DNA from 3 places in the Paenibacillus sp. PDC88 genome. Region 3 is predicted to be linked to each of the others. Evidence: predicted binding sites of a transcription regulator. Region 3 holds the regulator's gene; each other region holds the start of a gene.
The links. The regulator Rex, encoded in region 3, represses fermentation and respiration genes when NADH is low (regulators of the CRP and FNR family bind a similar motif). The targets are predictions, from matches to a motif close to TTGTGAAATATTTCACAA.

Region 1: a site for Rex is predicted at 3,227-3,244, ahead of pflB (formate C-acetyltransferase). Genes of this name have one in related genera too.
Region 2: a site for Rex is predicted at 1,490-1,507, ahead of BLW49_RS12315 (DUF1641 domain-containing protein). Genes of this name have one in related genera too.

The regions. Positions count from the first base shown of each region.
Region 1 covers NZ_FNNT01000002.1:994-7,207, reverse strand. Annotated here, with positions in the region: gene pflA (pyruvate formate-lyase-activating protein) at 1-637, opposite strand, end outside; gene pflB (formate C-acetyltransferase) at 711-2,972, opposite strand; gene adhE (bifunctional acetaldehyde-CoA/alcohol dehydrogenase) at 3,398-6,010, opposite strand.
Region 2 covers NZ_FNNT01000003.1:384,290-390,503, reverse strand. Annotated here, with positions in the region: gene BLW49_RS12320 (cupin domain-containing protein) at 1-496, opposite strand, end outside; gene BLW49_RS28785 (hypothetical protein) at 635-787, opposite strand; gene BLW49_RS12315 (DUF1641 domain-containing protein) at 1,600-2,034, shown strand; gene BLW49_RS12310 (NAD(P)/FAD-dependent oxidoreductase) at 2,071-3,252, shown strand; gene BLW49_RS12305 (SDR family oxidoreductase) at 3,535-4,179, shown strand; gene BLW49_RS12300 (response regulator transcription factor) at 4,230-4,946, shown strand; gene BLW49_RS12295 (sensor histidine kinase) at 4,943-6,214, shown strand, end outside.
Region 3 covers NZ_FNNT01000002.1:281,650-287,863, reverse strand. Annotated here, with positions in the region: gene BLW49_RS07960 (hypothetical protein) at 1-212, opposite strand, end outside; gene BLW49_RS07955 (cell wall elongation regulator TseB-like domain-containing protein) at 387-908, opposite strand; gene BLW49_RS07950 (amidohydrolase) at 940-2,238, opposite strand; gene BLW49_RS07945 (redox-sensing transcriptional repressor Rex) at 2,228-2,884, opposite strand; gene dinG (ATP-dependent DNA helicase DinG) at 2,929-5,799, opposite strand; gene BLW49_RS07935 (hypothetical protein) at 5,933-6,214, opposite strand, start outside.

The DNA of each region.
Region 1 (6,214 bases), 280 kb from region 3:
TGCCTAGCAGCTTCCATTTATAAATTCCCATTTGATGATAGGGAAGAATCTCAAATTTTTCTACTCCATCAAGTGTTCCTATAAACCTGCCCAGATTAAGCAGATCCTTCTCATCATGATGAATGCCGGGAACATACACATGGCGGATCCACATCTGTTTGCCATGTTCCGATAACCAGCGTGCCGTCTCCAGCATTCTTACATTCGATTTGCCCGTCATGCGCTCATGCTTCTCATTATCGATATGCTTCAGATCGAGCAGCACAAGATCCGTTACCTTAAGGAGCTCATCTATACGGTCCATATCATTAAAACCGTTCGTATCCAGCGTCGTATGCAGATTCCAGCGATCTTTGACCTCACGGAACAGCTGAGTAACAAAGGCCGCTTGAAGCGTAGGTTCACCGCCAGAGACAGTCAAGCCTCCACCAGAGCTCTTATAATAATGAATATAAGGCTCAATCTCAGCGAGCACCTCTTCCAGTGACATTGCGTTCCCGCCATCCAGTGCCCAGGTGTCAGGGTTATGACAGTACTGGCATTTCAGCAGACATCCCTGCATGAACAGCACGAAGCGGATGCCGGGACCATCAACCGTACCAAATGTTTCTAGTGAATGTACATGACCTTTGACCATTTATACCATCCCTTTTCCTATCGCATCCGCTTTGTGCGTCTGTGCAGATTGTTGAGTAGCTAGCAGTTAGCTGTTACATATTGCCGTGGAATGTCCGGTTAATAACATCAAGCTGCTGCTCACGTGTCAGTTTGATAAAGTTAACCGCATAACCCGATACACGTACGGTCAGCTGTGGATAATTCTCAGGGTGCTCCATTGCATCAATCAGCTGCTCTCGATTAAAGACATTGACATTCAAGTGATGGGCTCCACTTCCAAAATATCCGTCCATCATTGCTGTCAGGTTGGTCTTACGGGCCTCTTCCTCTTTGCCAAGTGCCTTCGGAATGATCGAGAAGGTGTTGGAAATACCATCCAGGCTGTGTTCGTAAGGCAGTTTGGCAACGGAGCTGAGGGAAGCCAGTGCGCCTTTTTTATCGCGTCCGTGCATTGGATTCGCTCCTGGGGCAAAAGGCTCTCCTGCTTTACGTCCGTCCGGGGTCGTACCCGTCTTCTTACCATACACAACATTCGATGTAATCGTCAGTACCGATTGTGTCGGCATCGCATTCCGATAGGCTTTGTGCTTGCGAATCATCGTCATGAAGGACTCGACGAGCTCCACTGCGATTTGGTCAACCTTGTCGTCGTTATTACCGTAGCAAGGATACTCGCCTTCTATAACGAAATCCACGGCAATTCCATTCTCGTTGCGGATGGGGCGAACCGTTGCATACTTGATGGCACTAAGCGAGTCGGCTGCTACAGACAGTCCAGCGATACCGCAGGCCATCGTCCGCAGAATATCACGATCATGCAGCGCCATTTCAATCCGTTCGTAGCTGTATTTATCATGCATATAGTGAATCACGTTCAGCGTGTTCATATACAGCTTCGCGAGCCACTCCATCATCGGCTTGAAGCGTTTCATAACCTCGTCATAGTTCAGTACTTCAGATGTAATTGGCGGATACTCCGGACCCACCTGGGCTCCTGATTTCTCGTCTTTACCTCCGTTAATTGCATACAGCAGCGCCTTAGCAAGGTTCGCACGTGCACCGAAGAATTGCATCTGCTTCCCGATCCGCATTGCAGATACGCAGCAGGCAATACCGTAATCGTCTCCATAGATCGGACGCATCAGATCGTCATTCTCATATTGAATGGAGCTGGTTTCGATAGATACCTTGGCGCAGTACTTCTTAAACCCTTCTGGCAGCTGCTCTGACCATAGCACCGTCAAGTTTGGCTCTGGTGCGGGTCCGAGATTGTACAGCGTATGCAGGAAGCGGAAGCTGTTCTTCGTGACGCGTGTCTTGCCATCCATCCCCATGCCGCCGATGGATTCCGTGACCCATGTTGGATCTCCACTGAACAGCTCGTTATAATCCGGTGTACGCAGGAATTTTACAATTCTCAGCTTCATGACAAAATGATCCACCAGCTCTTGAGCTTCCTCTTCAGTCAGTGTTCCTTCTATAAGGTCTCTCTGGATATAGATATCCAGGAAGGAAGAGACACGTCCAAGTGACATCGCTGCACCATTTTGCTCTTTAATTGCTGCCAGATAAGCGAAGTAAACCCATTGGAAGGCTTCTTTGGCATTTCGTGCAGGACCGGAAATATCGAATCCGTGCATTTCACCAAGCTGCTTCAGCTCTTTCAGCGCTCGAATCTGTTCAGACAATTCCTCACGAAGCCGGATCACATCTTCATCGATCACATCAACTTCCAGCTCAGCCTGCTCTCTCATCTTGTCCTTGATTAAAAAGTCAATTCCATACAGCGCTGCTCTTCGGTAGTCACCGATAATACGTCCGCGGCCGTAGGCATCTGGCAGGCCTGTGATGATGCCGGCTCGCCGCGCATTTCTCATTTCACTCGTATAGGCATCAAATACCCCTTGGTTATGTGTTTTTCTGATCGTGGTGAACATTTCAATAATCGGCTCAGGAAGCTTAAAGCCATAGGCTTCACAAGCATCAATCATCATCTTGATACCGCCGAACGGCTGAATGGAACGCTTAAACGGGGCATCCGTCTGAACGCCGACAATCTGCTCCTTCTCTTTATCCAAGTATCCAGGCTGATGGGATACAATTGTTGAAGGGGTGTTGACATCCACATCCAGTACTCCGCCGTTATCTCTCTCTTTCTTGGTTAGATCCATAACGATCTCCCACAGCGCTTTTGTATTGTCTGTCGCACCTGTCAAAAAGCTCTCGTCACCCTCATACGGAATGAGGTTTTTCTCTAAAAAGTTATTAACATTAACCTCTTTTGTCCATTTTCCGGACTTGAAGCTTCTCCAGCCGGATTGTACGTTTTGCATTTCTTTTTCGGTTACCGCCATGGTAATCCCTCCAATAGATTCGTGGTTACACTAGACAGATCATGAAGGCAGGTACGAAATTCCATCCCTGCTGTTACTCTTTCTCCCTCGGCTCTGTTATTGTGGTAAGGTTATTTGTGATTATTTTCACTAATCTGCCTGCTCACTCCCCTTCTCTCCACTCTTTATAGGGAAGTGAAATTGCCTTTTGGGTTCTATGAAATGGATTTCTTCTCTCTTACATTTCAAATTATATTATACAGATCACATTTATTATGTGATGAATATCACAAAGTTAAGCCTGTTACTCCATTTTATTTTTACTGTTGTAGTCATGCTTCCCATTCGTATATTGTGCGGAACAAGCATACGAAAAAAAAGCCGTGCTGAACGAAGGAAATTCCTTCTGCTCAGCACAGCTTCACCATTTACGATGAAGAACACGGTTATTTATCAAATCTTCCATAGAAAGCATTCCGGTACACATCAGCCAGCTCACTGACAAGTGGCAGCTTCGGATTCGCAGTAGTACACTGATCTTCAAATGCCCGGTCTGCCAAATAATCGACTCTTGCTTCAAAATCCTTCGGATCAAAGCCAAGCTCCTGGAACGAAGCCGGGATACCGAGCTTCTTATTCAAATCACGTATTGCCTGAATCAGGCTGTTAACCCCTTCTTCTGTCGTATTCGCAGGTAATCCCAGGATACGTGCAATTTCGGCATAACGAAGATCTGCTGTGAAATGATCATATTTCGGGAAGGATGCGAATTTCGTCGGCTTCTTCGCGTTGTATCTTATAACATGCGGCATCAGAATGGCATTGGTTCGTCCATGTGCCGTGTGATACTGTCCGCCCCATTTGTGAGCAAGACTGTGATTGATACCAAGGAATGCATTGGCAAAGGCCATTCCGGCAATCGTAGACGCGTTATGCATTTTCTCTCTCGCCAGCTTATCTCCCGTAAGAGCAGATGCTTCAAGATATTCGAATACGAGCTGAATCGCTTTGATCGCGAGGCCATCTGTATAATCATTTGCCATGACAGATACGTAGGCTTCGATCGCGTGAGTCAGTACATCCATACCCGTATCTGCAACAGCTACCCGTGGCAGGCTGTATACGAAATCGGGATCTACAATGGCTACATCCGGTGTCAGCTCGTAATCGGCCAGCGGATATTTGGTATTCCCTTTATTCTTATCTGTAATAACTGCAAATGAGGTTACTTCTGAGCCTGTTCCCGAGGTTGTTGGGATCGCCACAAATTTTGCCTTTTGTCCCAGCTTAGGATATTTGTAAATCCGTTTACGGATATCCATAAATTTTTGTTTCATATGATCAAACTCGGCATCAGGATGCTCGTAGAACAGCCACATCGCCTTGGCCGCATCCATTGGGGATCCGCCGCCGAGCGCAATAATACAATCCGGTTCAAAGCTGTTCATCAGCTTCGTGCCATTCTCTACGGTTGTTGTTGAAGGGTCGGGCTCCACATCGGAGAACACTTCAATGAACACAGGCTTGCGGCGCTGGCGCAGGTAATGCTCCACTTTATCAACGTAGCCCAGTTTCACCATCATGGGATCTGTAACAATGAGTACGCGAGAAATGTCAGGCATTTTCGCAAGATACTGGGTAGCCCCCTTCTCAAAATAAACCTTGCTTGGAACCTTAAACCATTGCATATTCACTGTACGTCTCGCCACTCTCTTCACGTTGATTAGATTCACTGCGGTTACATTCGAAGAGGTTGAATTCCGTCCGTATGAACCACAGCCCAGCGTCAATGATGGTAAGTTGGTATTGTAGATGTCCCCAATTGCACCGTGAGTTGAAGGAGAGTTTACAAGAATCCGGCAGGTCTTGAGATGATCTGCAAAACGGCTGATCACTTCATCATCATTTGAATGAATAACCGAAGAGTGTCCCATTCCTCCAAAAGAAACGATTTCTGCGGCACGTTCTATCCCCTGCTCTACCGTCTTAACCTTGTAGCAGGCCAGAATCGGACTCAGCTTCTCAGCGGACAATGGGAATTTTTCTCCAACACCGTCCAGCTCAGCAACCAGAATCTTGGTATTCTCCGGAACGACGATTCCGCTCATCTTCGCAATATCGACAGCCGACTGGCCGACGATCTTCGGATTAACAGCACATTTGTCAGCGGAGATAGCATAAGTCGTTAATTTCGCCGCTTCATCTTTGGTTACGAAGTAGCAGCCATCCGCCACCATTCTCTTCTTCACTTCATCGTAGACGGGTTCTTCTACAATGACCGCTTGCTCTGATGCACAGATCATTCCGTTATCGAAGGATTTGGATAAGATCAAATCTGTCACTGCTTGATTAAGATTCGCCGTCTTCTCTATAAAGCAAGGAACATTTCCTGGTCCAACGCCAAGTGCCGGTTTACCGCAGCTGTAAGCTGCCTTAACCATCGCTCCACCACCGGTAGCCAAAATGAGTGCAACATCCGGATGATTCATCAGCTCGTTTGTCTTCTCCATCGACGGGGCGTCAATCCACTGAATACAATCAGCTGGTGCGCCTTCTTTGATCGCTGCATCTCTTAGAATGCGTGCTGCTTCCCGGCTTGAGTTCTGTGCCGATGGATGGAAACCGAATATGATAGGGTTTCGTGTCTTTATGGCAATCAGTGCCTTAAACATCGTTGTAGAGGTAGGATTGGTTACAGGGGTAATCCCCATAATTACGCCTACCGGCTCCGCTATTTTTTGATAGTTCTCAAACTCATTATCTTCGATGACGCCGACCGTTTTGTCATATTTAATATTGTTGTAGACATATTCTGTAGCAAAAATATTCTTGATAATCTTGTCTTCATAAATTCCGCGGCCTGTTTCCGTCACAGCCAGCTTGGCTAGATTCATGTGCTTATCAAGACCAGCCAGTGCCATCGCCTGAACAATACGGTCAACCGCCTCTTGATCTAATTGCATAAATGCTTCCAGCGCCTTCTTGCCCTTGGTTACCAGCTCATTAATATATTCCGCCGCAGTAACTTCTTTGGATACAGCCTCGTTCTTAACAGCCATCTCCTATCATCCTCCTACCCAAATTCTGAGTTTTTTGTCTCTCTATTGGATTACGAAGTCATCATATCATGCATGATTCTCTTTGTTTGTGAATTTATTCACAATGTATAAAAACTTCGAATTCGATAGTGAAATGAATCACAATGTTGGAATTTTGCCATACTTTGCTTCTCCCGCCCTCTTAACGAAGGTATATACTGAACT
Region 2 (6,214 bases), on a different contig from region 3:
AGGTGTGGAGCGGTCCGCTCTTTCCAAATACGGGATCTTGATCGGGCAAGGGAACTTGCTTGATGTCCTGAAGTACCTTGGGCCGCTCTCCAGCTTCGCCCGTATAGGTATCATATTCGATGGCGTCGGGATAACCGCCCACCACTTGAAAATCACTGCTTGCTTCAATCCTCTTATGGCCTGTGCCGGCAGGAAGGACAATCACATCCCCGGCCGCCGCAGTGACTACGATCCCTTGCTCTCCCCCGAGCTGCAGCTTGACCGATCCGCTGATAACACCGAGGACCTCATGTGTGTTGCTGTGATAATGATGATAGGGGAATACGCCGCCTGTCCAGGTGTTCTGCCAATTGTGGCTGTTGAATAGGGCTTCCGTTTCCTGTTCCCTGCCTCTAAGAACGCCCGGATATAAGAGTACAGGCAGATTCGGGTGGTTTGGGATGATGCCATCATCCTCAAAACGATAAGCCCGTGTCTTAAATTCGGTTTGTGCCATGTAAGTTCTCCTCCTTCTGTTTGCGGTTTAAAGGTCATATATGAAACAAGCCATGAACAAGGGATAACCTCTGGTCATGGCTTGTATGTGCAGTATACGATTACGTTACTGCAGCTTATTCTAACCCTTTTAGCAGGATTAAGACTGCTTCAGATTGTCCTCAGAGCGGGGATTCCAGTTCTCGGCTTGAGGCTCCACGTCCTCATGCTTTTTCATTTTTTCTACCTGCTCCTTGGAGTCCTTCTCCTTGTCTAATTGATTGCGTACCTCTTCGCTTGATTGCTGTTTCATCGTGAACGCCTCCTTATTCTTAATGAGTATAGTTATTACATACCCGGTCTGTAGAAAGGCAAACATGAAGCGGAGACGGGCCTATTTGATTCGGTAATAAACAATAAATAGCGAGCCGGGGACTCCATTCATTACAATTTATCCCCAGTACAATGTACATATCACATGTGAATGTTAATGTTATGACCAAATGCTGATTTTTCAGGTAATGGCGAGGGCGGGCCAGGGGACAATACCGAGATGATAAGACGGTTCGTGCGAGAAGGCATGAGCAGTCTTATTTATTTTGTGAAATTTGGTGGAGTTAAATTTTAACAAGAGTGAGAATAAAACTTTATGGAAATTTTAAGCGGTATACGTTGATACATATAGTGATCAGCATGCTCTTTGACACCGCATATAGTAGCAAATATGAGAAAAAGCAAATTCATGGATGGAGAACAGGCTTTTGCACGTCGTATTGACAAAAAAGGTGTATTTGTTACAATGTTCACAAGGTATTCACAATTGCTAAAATATTTATTTCATGTTCACGTGTAAGAAGTGTAATATTAGGGTATAGGATCCGTTTTTATGACCTGTTCGGTAAGTTTGTTATTGCGATGAATGATCATATTCGTGTCTGCAATAGATCCATGGAATACATCACACTTCTGCTGTAGAGCTGCCTGAGCCGCCCTTAGTGGCATCGGCTCTTTCTTTGTGTGAAAATTGTTACATTACAATCATGTAGTTCCTTGATCGACTAGATTGCTTAGCAGAAATGTCAGGCGAGCGGGCTTATAACCCAAAGTAAAGGAGGACGTTCTCTTATGTCACAACCGACGCAACAAGAAGTACCTGCTACAGGTGCTCCTCAAGCACAAAATGATGTGCTCGATCAATTGATGAAGCCGGAGGTTCAGGAGTCTCTTACTGTTCTGGTTGAGAACTTGCCTAAACTGGCTGAAATGGTAACTGCAATGACTACAGCTTATGACTTTGCTCAAGGGCTGGCGAAGGACCAAGTATTCGTAAACGACATGAAAGTTGCCTTTGGCGAATTTACTACTCCAGTAGTAGAAAAAGCAAAAGGTGTTGCTTCTGCAGCCATCGAAGCTGGCGATCGCGCTCAAGCGGAACAGTCTTCTGTTGGCCTGTTCGGCATGCTCAAAATGCTGAAAGACCCTAACGTACAACATACGCTTCGTTTTGCTCAAGCTTTCTTGAACATTCTGAACGAGCGTCAGCAAAACAAACAAGACTAAGATTTTTTCATACGAAAGTAAGAACGGAGGATGGATATGTCGAAGCAAATTTTGATCCTGGGCGGCGGCTACGGCGGATTGCTTAGCGCACTTGCAGCGCGTCAATACCTGACTGCTGAAGAAGCGACCATTACGGTTGTGAACCGCTTCCCGACTCACCAAATCATTACAGAATTGCATCGTCTGGCTGCAGGTACAATCAAAGAGAAGGCTGTTGCTCTTCCACTTGAGAAGCTGCTCCGCGGTAAAGACGTGAATCTTAAAATTGATACGGTTGCTGAAATCAAACCTGACGAGAACAAAGTCACAATGAAGAGCGGAACCATCTATAGCTATGACTACCTGGTAGTTGCTCTGGGTAGTGAAACAGCATTCTTCGGTATTCCAGGACTTCAAGAGTACAGCTTTACGCTGAAATCTGTTGAAGAAGCGAACAACATTCGCGCTCACGTGGAAGCTCGTCTGGATGCATACAAGAAAACAGGCGAGAAAAAAGACGCTACCATCGTTATCGGCGGCGGCGGCTTGACAGGTATCGAGCTTGTTGGTGAGTATGCAGATGTGCTTACAGAAGTATGTAAACAAAAAGGTATCAACCGCAGCGAAGTTGAGCTCTATAGTGTAGAAGCAGGTCCTTCGATCCTGGCAGGATTCCCGCCAGAGCTGGTTGAGCGTGCACAAACAAGCCTTGAGAAACGAGGCGTGAAATTCATCGTTGGCGTAGCGATCACAGAAATGCAAGAGCATACGGTATTCCTGAAAGACGGCAGCTCCATCGAGACAAGCACTCTGATCTGGACTGGCGGCGTTCAAGGTAATGCTGTAGTAGCGAACTGTGGTATTGAAGTGAACCGCGGACGTGCAACGGTAAAAGAAACACTGCATTCCACATCTCATGAGAATGTGTTTATCGCTGGTGACAGCGCAGTTGTTATTCCAAGTGAAGGCGCTCGTCCTTACCCTCCAACAGCACAGCTTGCTTGGCAAATGGGTGAGACGATCGGACATAACCTGGCAGCAACCATCAAGGGCGGCGAGCTTGAAGTCTTCACTCCAGTCTTCTCCGGTACACTGGGAAGCCTTGGACGTAAAGATGCAATCGCAATGCTTGGAGGAAGCCAGACTCGTCTGAAGGGTCTTCCTGCAACACTCATGAAAGAAGCAAGTAACATTCGTTACCTGCAACATATTGAGGGTCTGTTCGCTCTGGCGTACTAACTCCTCATCTAGAAGGCGTCCCTTAGGGGGCGTCTTTTTTCATATCATCATACTGTACATAGGAACAAATCGATCTGTGCCTGTATGTAGTGGACCTGACTCAGAGAGTTCATGTATATTCATCTTATATTAAACAGCTAATTTGGAACCCTATGAGGTAGCAGGGCAGCTAGAGAATATAATGGATGCGATAGACTCATCAAATTGGGTAAGTAGATAGGAATACCTTTTTATAATATTAGACAAGGTATACACTAATGAATCGAAGGGAGTTATTACATCATGAATGTACTCGTTATCGGAGCCAACGGCCAAATTGGAAGACATCTAGTATCTCAGCTAAAAGAAAACCCGGAACATACTGTTCGTGCTATGGTTCGTAAACAGGAACAGTTAGAGGCACTCGATAAATCAGGGATAGAGGCGGTACTTGCCGATCTTGAAGGCACGGTAGAGGAGCTGGCTGAAGCCATGAAGGGGAATGATGCCATTGTCTTCACTGCTGGATCTGGTGGAAGTACAGGTGCAGATAAGACCTTACTCATCGACCTGGATGGTGCGGTGAAGACGATGGAAGCAGCCGAGAAGGCAGGCATCTCTCGTTATCTTATGGTAAGCGCACTCTATGCAGAAGACAGAACCAAATGGCCTGAGTCAATTAAGCCGTACTATGTGGCTAAGCACTACGCAGATAAGTGGCTTGAGAATTCGTCCTTGAATTATACGATTATTCGCCCAGGAGGGCTGAAGAATGAGCCGGGGAATGGCAAAGTGACAGTGGATCCAGAGGCAGGAGAGAGCAGTATACCTCGCGAAGATGTAGCTGCTGTCATTGTCGCTGCGCTGGATGCGGACAACACGTATAGAAAGGCCTTCCCAATCGTATCCGGAACGAAATCTATTAACGAGGTGATTGAGCAAATTTAGTCCTTTGATCTATGATGATATTCATATTTAAATGAAGTGGGGGAGTCGTCATGAGTGCATCCATTCTCATTGTGGAGGATGAAGAGAAGATCGCTCGATTGCTTGAAATCGAGCTGGAGTACGAGAATTATAAAGTGCATAAAACGGCAAGCGGCACGGAGGGGCTTGCGGCTTATCAACAAGGGGAGTATGATCTCGTTCTGCTCGATGTGATGCTGCCGGGACTGAGCGGAATTGAGGTGCTGCGTCGTATTCGCAGTCAGGACGAGCACACGCCGGTCATCTTGCTGACAGCGAAGGGATCTGTGGAGGATAAGGTGTCGGGACTTGATCTGGGGGCAACGGATTATATCACTAAGCCGTTTCAGATTGAAGAATTGCTGGCTCGTGTACGGGCTGCGCTGCGTTTGAGCAGTAAGATGCAGCCCCAGCCAGCTGCAGCTTCTAACGCCGGAGAGTTTGAGACGTGGCTCACAGCCGGTAATCTGCGTGTGAATGAGGCCACTAGAGAGGTCAAACGCGGGGATGGCTCAATAGAGCTCACTCCCCGTGAGTTTGATCTGCTTGTCTATTTGCTGCGCAATCAGCGCCAAGTCTTGAATCGAGAGCAAATTCTTGAATCCGTGTGGGGTTATGACTATATGGGAGATACGAATGTGGTTGATGTTTATATTCGTTATGTCCGCAAAAAAGTGGATCATGGCCATGAAACCGGACTTATACATACAGTGCGCGGTGTAGGTTACGTGCTTAAGGCGGACGCATGAAGCTGAGAACGACGATTTACGTTTATACGTCCGTATTTTTTATGGTACTGCTTCTGTTGATTAACGCATTTATCTATATTCTGTTTGATCGCATGTCGATTAATACCCAGACAGAGCGTGCAGAGGCTGAAGCAAGTACTGTTGTGGTAGGAATAAAGAACGCAGCGGTGAACGTTGCTCCGGATGATCTCCTTCGCGCTTTTGTTCCGGCTGATGGCATGCTCCGTCTGGTACGGATGTCGGGCGAGGGACCTGTCGTAACGTCTCCAACACAGCAGCATCTGGATCGCCTTGCAGTGACATACCATCCAAACAAGCTATCACAGGTCATTGAGGTCGAAGGAGCGAGGTATGTATTTGTATCGATGCCGATTATATGGGTAGACGGTGAGGTCGTAAATATACAAATTACTGAAAGTTTGGCGAGCGCAGATAACAATCTGCGTGTCCTGCGTAACGTACTATTTTCCGTCTCAGTAGCAGCACTCATTGCGGTCATTATTTCCAGTCGTCTACTTAGCGGGATTATTATCAAGCCGATATCAAGAATGATTGACACAATGAAAAATATTGAACAGGGCGGCGGCTTCAAATCCATCGATTTGGAGAAGAAATCCAAGGATGAGCTCTTTGAGATGGGCAATACGTTTAATCGCATGATCGACAGGCTGGAGATGAATTATGAGAAGCAGGAGCAATTTGTCTCCAACGCCTCTCATGAGCTGAAGACACCTTTAACCGTAATTGAGAGCTACGCGAGTCTGCTGAAACGTAGAGGAGCAGAGCGACCTGATTTGTTCAATGAGTCTGTTGAGGCCATTCATTCTGAGGCGGTAAGGATGCGTGAAATGACAGAACAGCTGCTGCTCATGGCTAGGCAGACCGAATCGGCCGGAGTGAAGCTGGAATCCTGCAATATCGCGGATATGACGCAGGACACAGCCCGGTCCTATGAGACGGCTTATCGCAGAGAGGTGAATGTGCATATCGAAGCCGCTGAAGCTGATGAGCAGATGTTCGCGATCACGGATCTTAATAAAGCCAAGCAGCTCCTTATTCTGTTCCTCGATAACGCGAGGAAATATAGTGAAGAGCACATTGACATCCATGTCGAGAAGGAAGAAGGTCATATTAAAGTATCGATTCGAGATTACGGTATTGGCATGTCGGACAGTGAGCTCGCCAAAGTATATGACCGCTTCTATCGTGTGGATCAGGCCAGAACACGTAAGCAAGGGGGATCAGGACTCGGGCTGTCGCTGGCCAAA
Region 3 (6,214 bases):
CCTCTTATATTGGTATTCGGCTCGAGATCGAGATTCAAAACAACTTGATTCTGGTTAATATCTAGTTGAACATCGTTTACGCCGTCATAGTCGGCAACCAACTTCTCTATTGGCTTCTCAAGGGCCACCTGACGGTACACAAACCATCCTCCAAACAGCAGCGTAGCCGTAACCATAACCGTTATTGCTATCCGAATAGGACGTAATTTCAAGTGACAACCTCCTCATCTATTTTACCCACTCTATTTATTATTGATATGGGATATAGATATAGCATACCATATACAGACGTCCAAATCTAAACTATGAATTATTTTTCACAGTTTCCAATCCAAATAACCCCGAAATGGCCAATTGCGACCACTTCAGGGTATATTTTGTGTGCTTTATTCTGTGATCGGAAGCTGAAATCCTTCCTCTAACTCGGTTCCATCACTGAAACGATAGAAACGATAGTAGTACCGGTCCTTCTCTTTATAAAATAACTGCCAGACGTAAGTCTCATCATAAACTGCCGGCTGCAGTCTGACGATTTCAATGCCAGGCAGCTGTGAGCTGATCTTGGACCGCATTTCTTCCTCCGACGTTCCTTCTTCAATCTTCTCACTGTGCACACTATTTTCATCTGTCTTTGGCTTCTTGTCAGTACCGTATTGTACCCACACCATAACAGGCTCATTGTCGGCATTTACACCTTCAATTGTCCAATATATGGCATCCTCAGACCAGACCGATTTTTGTGTCTTTGTTACCGTAACCAGTTCTTCTTTTTCCTTTGCAATAGCGATTGCAGCTTCTTCCTCTGCCCATGTATCCTTCATTACATATTCATAAAATAAATAAATACCTAAGAGCACGAGTAAGAAAGCCACAATGCTGATGAGTATCCACTTTCTTTTTTTTCTCAAGGCTGAACTCCCTTCTTGCCCCCAGCATCAATCAGCGGGACGTCAGTCCTTCGAAAGCAGCTTGTGCTTCGCGTTTAATCCGTTCTTCATCCATCGTGAGCATCTCACCGTTCTTAACTAACTGCTTGCCATCCACCCAGACATGCTGAACGTCCTTGCTGCTTGCAGAATAGATGACATGTGATATCAAATCGGTGTAGGGCAGGAAATGAGCCTGATCCAGGTCAATGGCAACAAAATCAGCTTTTTTGCCTGGTGCCAGCACTCCCGTATCCTTGATGTAGATGGACTTCGCTCCATATTCAGTTCCCATACGCAGTGCTTCTGTGGCAGGTACGGCGGTTGGATCACCGCTGACTCCTTTGTGAATCAGAGCAGCTAGGCGCATCTCTTCAAACATATCCAAATTATTGTTGCTTGCTGCACCATCTGTAGCAAGCGATACAACAACCCCTGCTTTTAACAGCTCAGGTACTCGCGCAACACCGCTCGCCAGCTTCAGGTTGCTTCCAGGATTATGAGCAACAGCCACATTGTATTTGGCGAGCACCTCTATTTCTTCATCCGTTAAATGTACAGCATGTGCCACGAGAGAAGGTCTAGAGAAGAAGCCAAGCTTCTCCAGATGTGCTACTGGACGCAGCCCATACTCTTTTACATTCTGTTCTACTTCAGCGGCCGTTTCGGACATATGTGTATGCAGGGGTAAATTCAGCTCATGTGCCGCTTCTACAAATTTCTCAATAAACTCTGGTCCGCAAGTATATGGTGAATGTGGGGACAGCATCGTCGTGATACGTCCGTCTGCCTGATTATGCCATTCCCGGGCAAAGGTCGTTGCTTCCTTCAGCTTAAATGCACGCAGCTCATCTGAACCGAAGCCAATCGCTCCCCGCATCAGACTTGCGCGAATGCCCGACTCCTGTGCCACTTTCGCCACCTGATTCATCTGATCATACATATCAAGGAAGGCGGTAGTTCCACCTCTCAGCATTTCCAGAACAGATAGCGAGGTCCCCCAGTAGACATCCTCAGCTGTGAACTTTTCCTCCATCGGCCACATTTTTTCTTGAAGCCAGACCTGAAGAGCAAGATCATCGCCATAGCCGCGTAGAAGTGACATCGCTGCATGACCATGTGTATTGATAAGGCCAGGAATAAACAGCTGGTGCTTGCCGTCATGAACCGGAAGACCTTCTGTCCCTTCAGGTAGATCTTCACCTATATATGAGATGCGGTCATCCTCAATCAGCATATAACCGCTGACGATTCGCCATTCAGGATCACTTACTGCAAATTTGCCGTTCTTGATGAGCCACTTATTTGACATCCTCTTCCTCCTCTTTCCCTGCTTCGTTCTCTAGATAATAAGCCAGACTAAGCAGATCTGTAGTGAAGTCCGCTGTATGAATCCGGATATGAGCAGGAGCCTTGATAATAATCGGGGCAAAATTAAGGATCGCTTCAACTCCCGCCTCCACCAGATAATCCGCCACACGCTGAGCTTCCGAATCCGGAACCGTTATAATGCCGATTCTAATGTTCAGATCCTTTACTGTTTTCACCAGCTCTTCCATAGGCTGAACCGTGAGCGTATTGATATTGGAGCCAATCTTCGAGGGCTGGGAATCAAATACGGCGACAATCTTCATATTGTCTTTTACATATCGATTATAGTTCGACAAGGCATGTCCGAGATTACCAGCACCGACAAGTGCCACATTAATCTGTTGATCCAGCTTCAAGATTTGTCTGATTTTATCGATGAGATAAGCTACATCATAGCCGATGCCTTTGCGTCCAAAATCCCCGAAATAAGCGAGATCCTTACGGATTTGCGCTGGATTCAAATCCAGTCTGAGACCAAGCTCCTGTGAAGATACAGTGGTCACTTCTCTTTTGTACAGCTCTTGTAAATAACGCAGATATACTGGCAGTCTTCTTACGACAGCCTCTGAAATTTTGTCCGACTTCAATTACAATTCCCCCTCACAACTGCAAGCAGTGTCCGTGCTTTCTATTACTTCTCTTCATTCGTTACATGTTCCTCTAGCCACTCGCTGATACGCGGAACCATCTTGTCCGTTGTCATATGCTCCATTTTAGGACCTGGCAGGGAATATAAAAAGTACTTGCCATAATACGATTCAATGACTCTTGTATCATACACGATAACGATGCCTCGGTCCTTAGCGGTTCGCACCAGTCTTCCGAAACCTTGTTTAAACCGAATAACCGCCTGAGGTACCGAGAGCTTCATAAACGGATTTTTCTTCTCCTGCTGCAGCAGTTCGCTCTTGGCTTCTACAACAGGATGGTTAGGAGGCTGGAAAGGCAGCCGTACAATAGCCAAACAGGATAAAGCTTCTCCTGGAATATCGACACCTTCCCAGAAGCTGCTCGTTCCAAGCAATACAGAAGCTTTGGCCTCCTGGAATCTTCTCGTCAGCTTGGTCCGGCTCCCACTGTCTACCCCTTGTCCAAACACGGAAATATCACTTGAGGCGAGAGCTTCCTTCAGCGGCTCATGTACTTGTCTCAACATCTTGTAAGAGGTAAACAGGACAAGCATTCTGCCCTTCGTTGCCTGTGCGGCCTCTGACAAAGATTTGACGAGCATACTGACAAAATGATCATCACCCACACTGCCCTTCACACTTGGAAAATCACGCGGAACCACAAGAAGAGCTTGTTCCCGGTAATTAAACGGAGACGGCAGCTGTGATGTGAGCAATCTCTGCTGCTCCTGTGCTTCGGTCAGTCCAAGCTGATCGATCATAAACTGGAACGATTTATCTACCGATAAAGTAGCCGAGGTTAAAATAACGCTTCGCTTCTTATCAAAGAACATTTCCTTCAGCTGAGGACTTACATCTACAGGAACTGCATACAGCTGAAGCGACTTGCTCTTGAATTGTCCGCTGGCCTCCAGCCAATATACGGTCCCTGCATCATCAAGGCGCATGAAATGTCTTAATTGATCTTTGAAGCCAGCCAGATCCTTAACGAGCCCGGTAACGTCTGTAATAAGGCTGTCGGCCGTATAATCGTCGAGATCTTCTCTTACTTCACTAAGAACCTTATCTGCCTTACGAACCAATTCTGAAACCGTCACATAGAACTGATTCTCAACTGCTGCAAGCTTATCCCACTTCTTCGGTTTGTTCTGCGGCTTCAGTCTTAATGTGAACTGTCCTGCTTCTCCAGGGGCTGCATCACTTCGTTCTGGCAGTAAGCTGAACAGCATTTCACTGAGCTGATCCCAAGTTTCCTTCGCTTCTAGAGCGGATGGGAACAGCTGATCAATAGCAGAGGTCCACTCCACCATCTGCTCATGGCTGGACTGCGCTATTTTTTGACGCAGAGCAGGGAATTGTCCGTTCCGACTATCTTTAAATAATCGGGTAAGCGCATGAACCACCGTAAAATATTTCATATGCATTCCAAGATGCTTACCGGCGACCTCCTCGAATTGATGCGCCTCATCTATGACGAGATGCTCATAAGCAGGAAGCAATTGGTGACTAGCCTTAACGTCCGTAAACAGCTTGGAATGATTGGTAATCACTACATCAGCAATGCCGGCCTCATGTCTTGCACGATGGTAAAAGCATTTCTTAAACCAAGGGCAGCTTCGGCCCAGGCAGGAATCCGAATCGCTTTGTACCGTTTCCCAAAAATCACCGCCGCGATAACTTAGATTGAGCTCCTCATCATCACCGGTTTCGGTTTGAGTCAGCCATACCAGCATCTGTGCAGCAGTAAATACGTCCTCCTTCGGGGTTACAAACTCCTTGTTGTTCAGCTTCTGTTCAAATTTACGCAGACACAGGTAATGCCCTCTTCCTTTGAACACAGCAGCTTTGAACGGAAAAGGAACCACCTCCGTGAGTAGCGGAATATCCCGCTCACGAAGCTGCTCCTGAAGATTGATCGTATGTGTGCTTACCGTTACCTTCGTCTCCTGTCTGACACTATGATAAATCGAAGGCAGCAAATAACCCAGTGACTTCCCCGTGCCTGTCCCGGCTTCAATGAGTAAATGCTTGTCCTCATCCATCGCCTTCGTCACTTCTGTGAACATCATATTCTGGGATTCGCGTTCCTCATAATGAGGCAGTGTTTGCTTCAGGCGCAGCTGAACCTCATCCATATATTCTTGAAAAGTTAATTTTTCTAATGGATTGGGTTCATGTTCATCCCTGGGCGGAGCGATCTGTGACCAATCGTCAATCTTAAGCGCGAGCTGTCTATAATAGGTCTGATTATCCAGATCGTGAATAGGCTCCATTTCTTTCTCTGAAAGAATCCCATCAAAAAACCAGCCCAAATCACTATCTTCCGCAGCAAACAAATCGGTAAGCCGCTGTAAAGTGATCAATGGCAGGCTCTTAAGCTCCTCAAGACTCTTTAAGAAAATGTGTGCTGTTGCCAGAGCATCACTATCTGCCTGATGTGGACGGTCATGGGTGAATCCAAATTCGCCTGCTACGTAACCCAGCTGATAGGAGGATAAGGACGGAAAGCAAATTTTCAGGAAATCCATAGTGTCCAAAATGCGGCCTGTAAATGGCAAGTACCCGCATCGGTCAAGCGCATTTTGTAAAAAATGAAAATCAAAGCTCACATTATGCCCTACGAGTACGACATCATCCAGCAATGGAACGAGCTCCATCATCATTTCCTCAAGCTCCGGAGCATCCTTCACATCATTGTCCGTAATTCCCGTTAACCCCGTAATAAATGGAGGAATGGGAACGCCGGGATTCACATAGGAGCTGAAAGTGTCTTTAATTGTATAATCATGATCTATGATGGCAAGTCCAACCTGGATAATTTCACCAAGGGACTGAGTACCTGTTGTTTCAAAATCAAGCACAGCAAATTTCATGATGAGTAAACGTTCCCTTCTACAGTCTCTTTAGTAGCATAGCAAAAAAAAAGACTTTTGAACATGAAACAGACAAAAAGGCGATGTCTTGTCAGGACATCGCCTTTTGCGATTGCGCTGTTTCAATAGGTGCTTAGGAGAGGGAGAGCAGCTGTGTTCCATACTGGAGTACGGCATTTTTGGAACGGCATGCTTCCAGATTGTAGAGCGGCTCCGGCAGGGATGGATCATGTTCTAATGCAAGTGCAAAGCAGGACTGGGCCTGCTTGAGCTCCATTTGCTTCGCATGAATACAACCTAGTGCATTGTATGCCATGGCTTTCATTCTGGGCTGATCACAGCTAAGAATGATCCGATTCAGCTCCGCAGATGCGGTATGCATTTGTTCCAGGTGAAGGTAGCACATCGCGAGGTA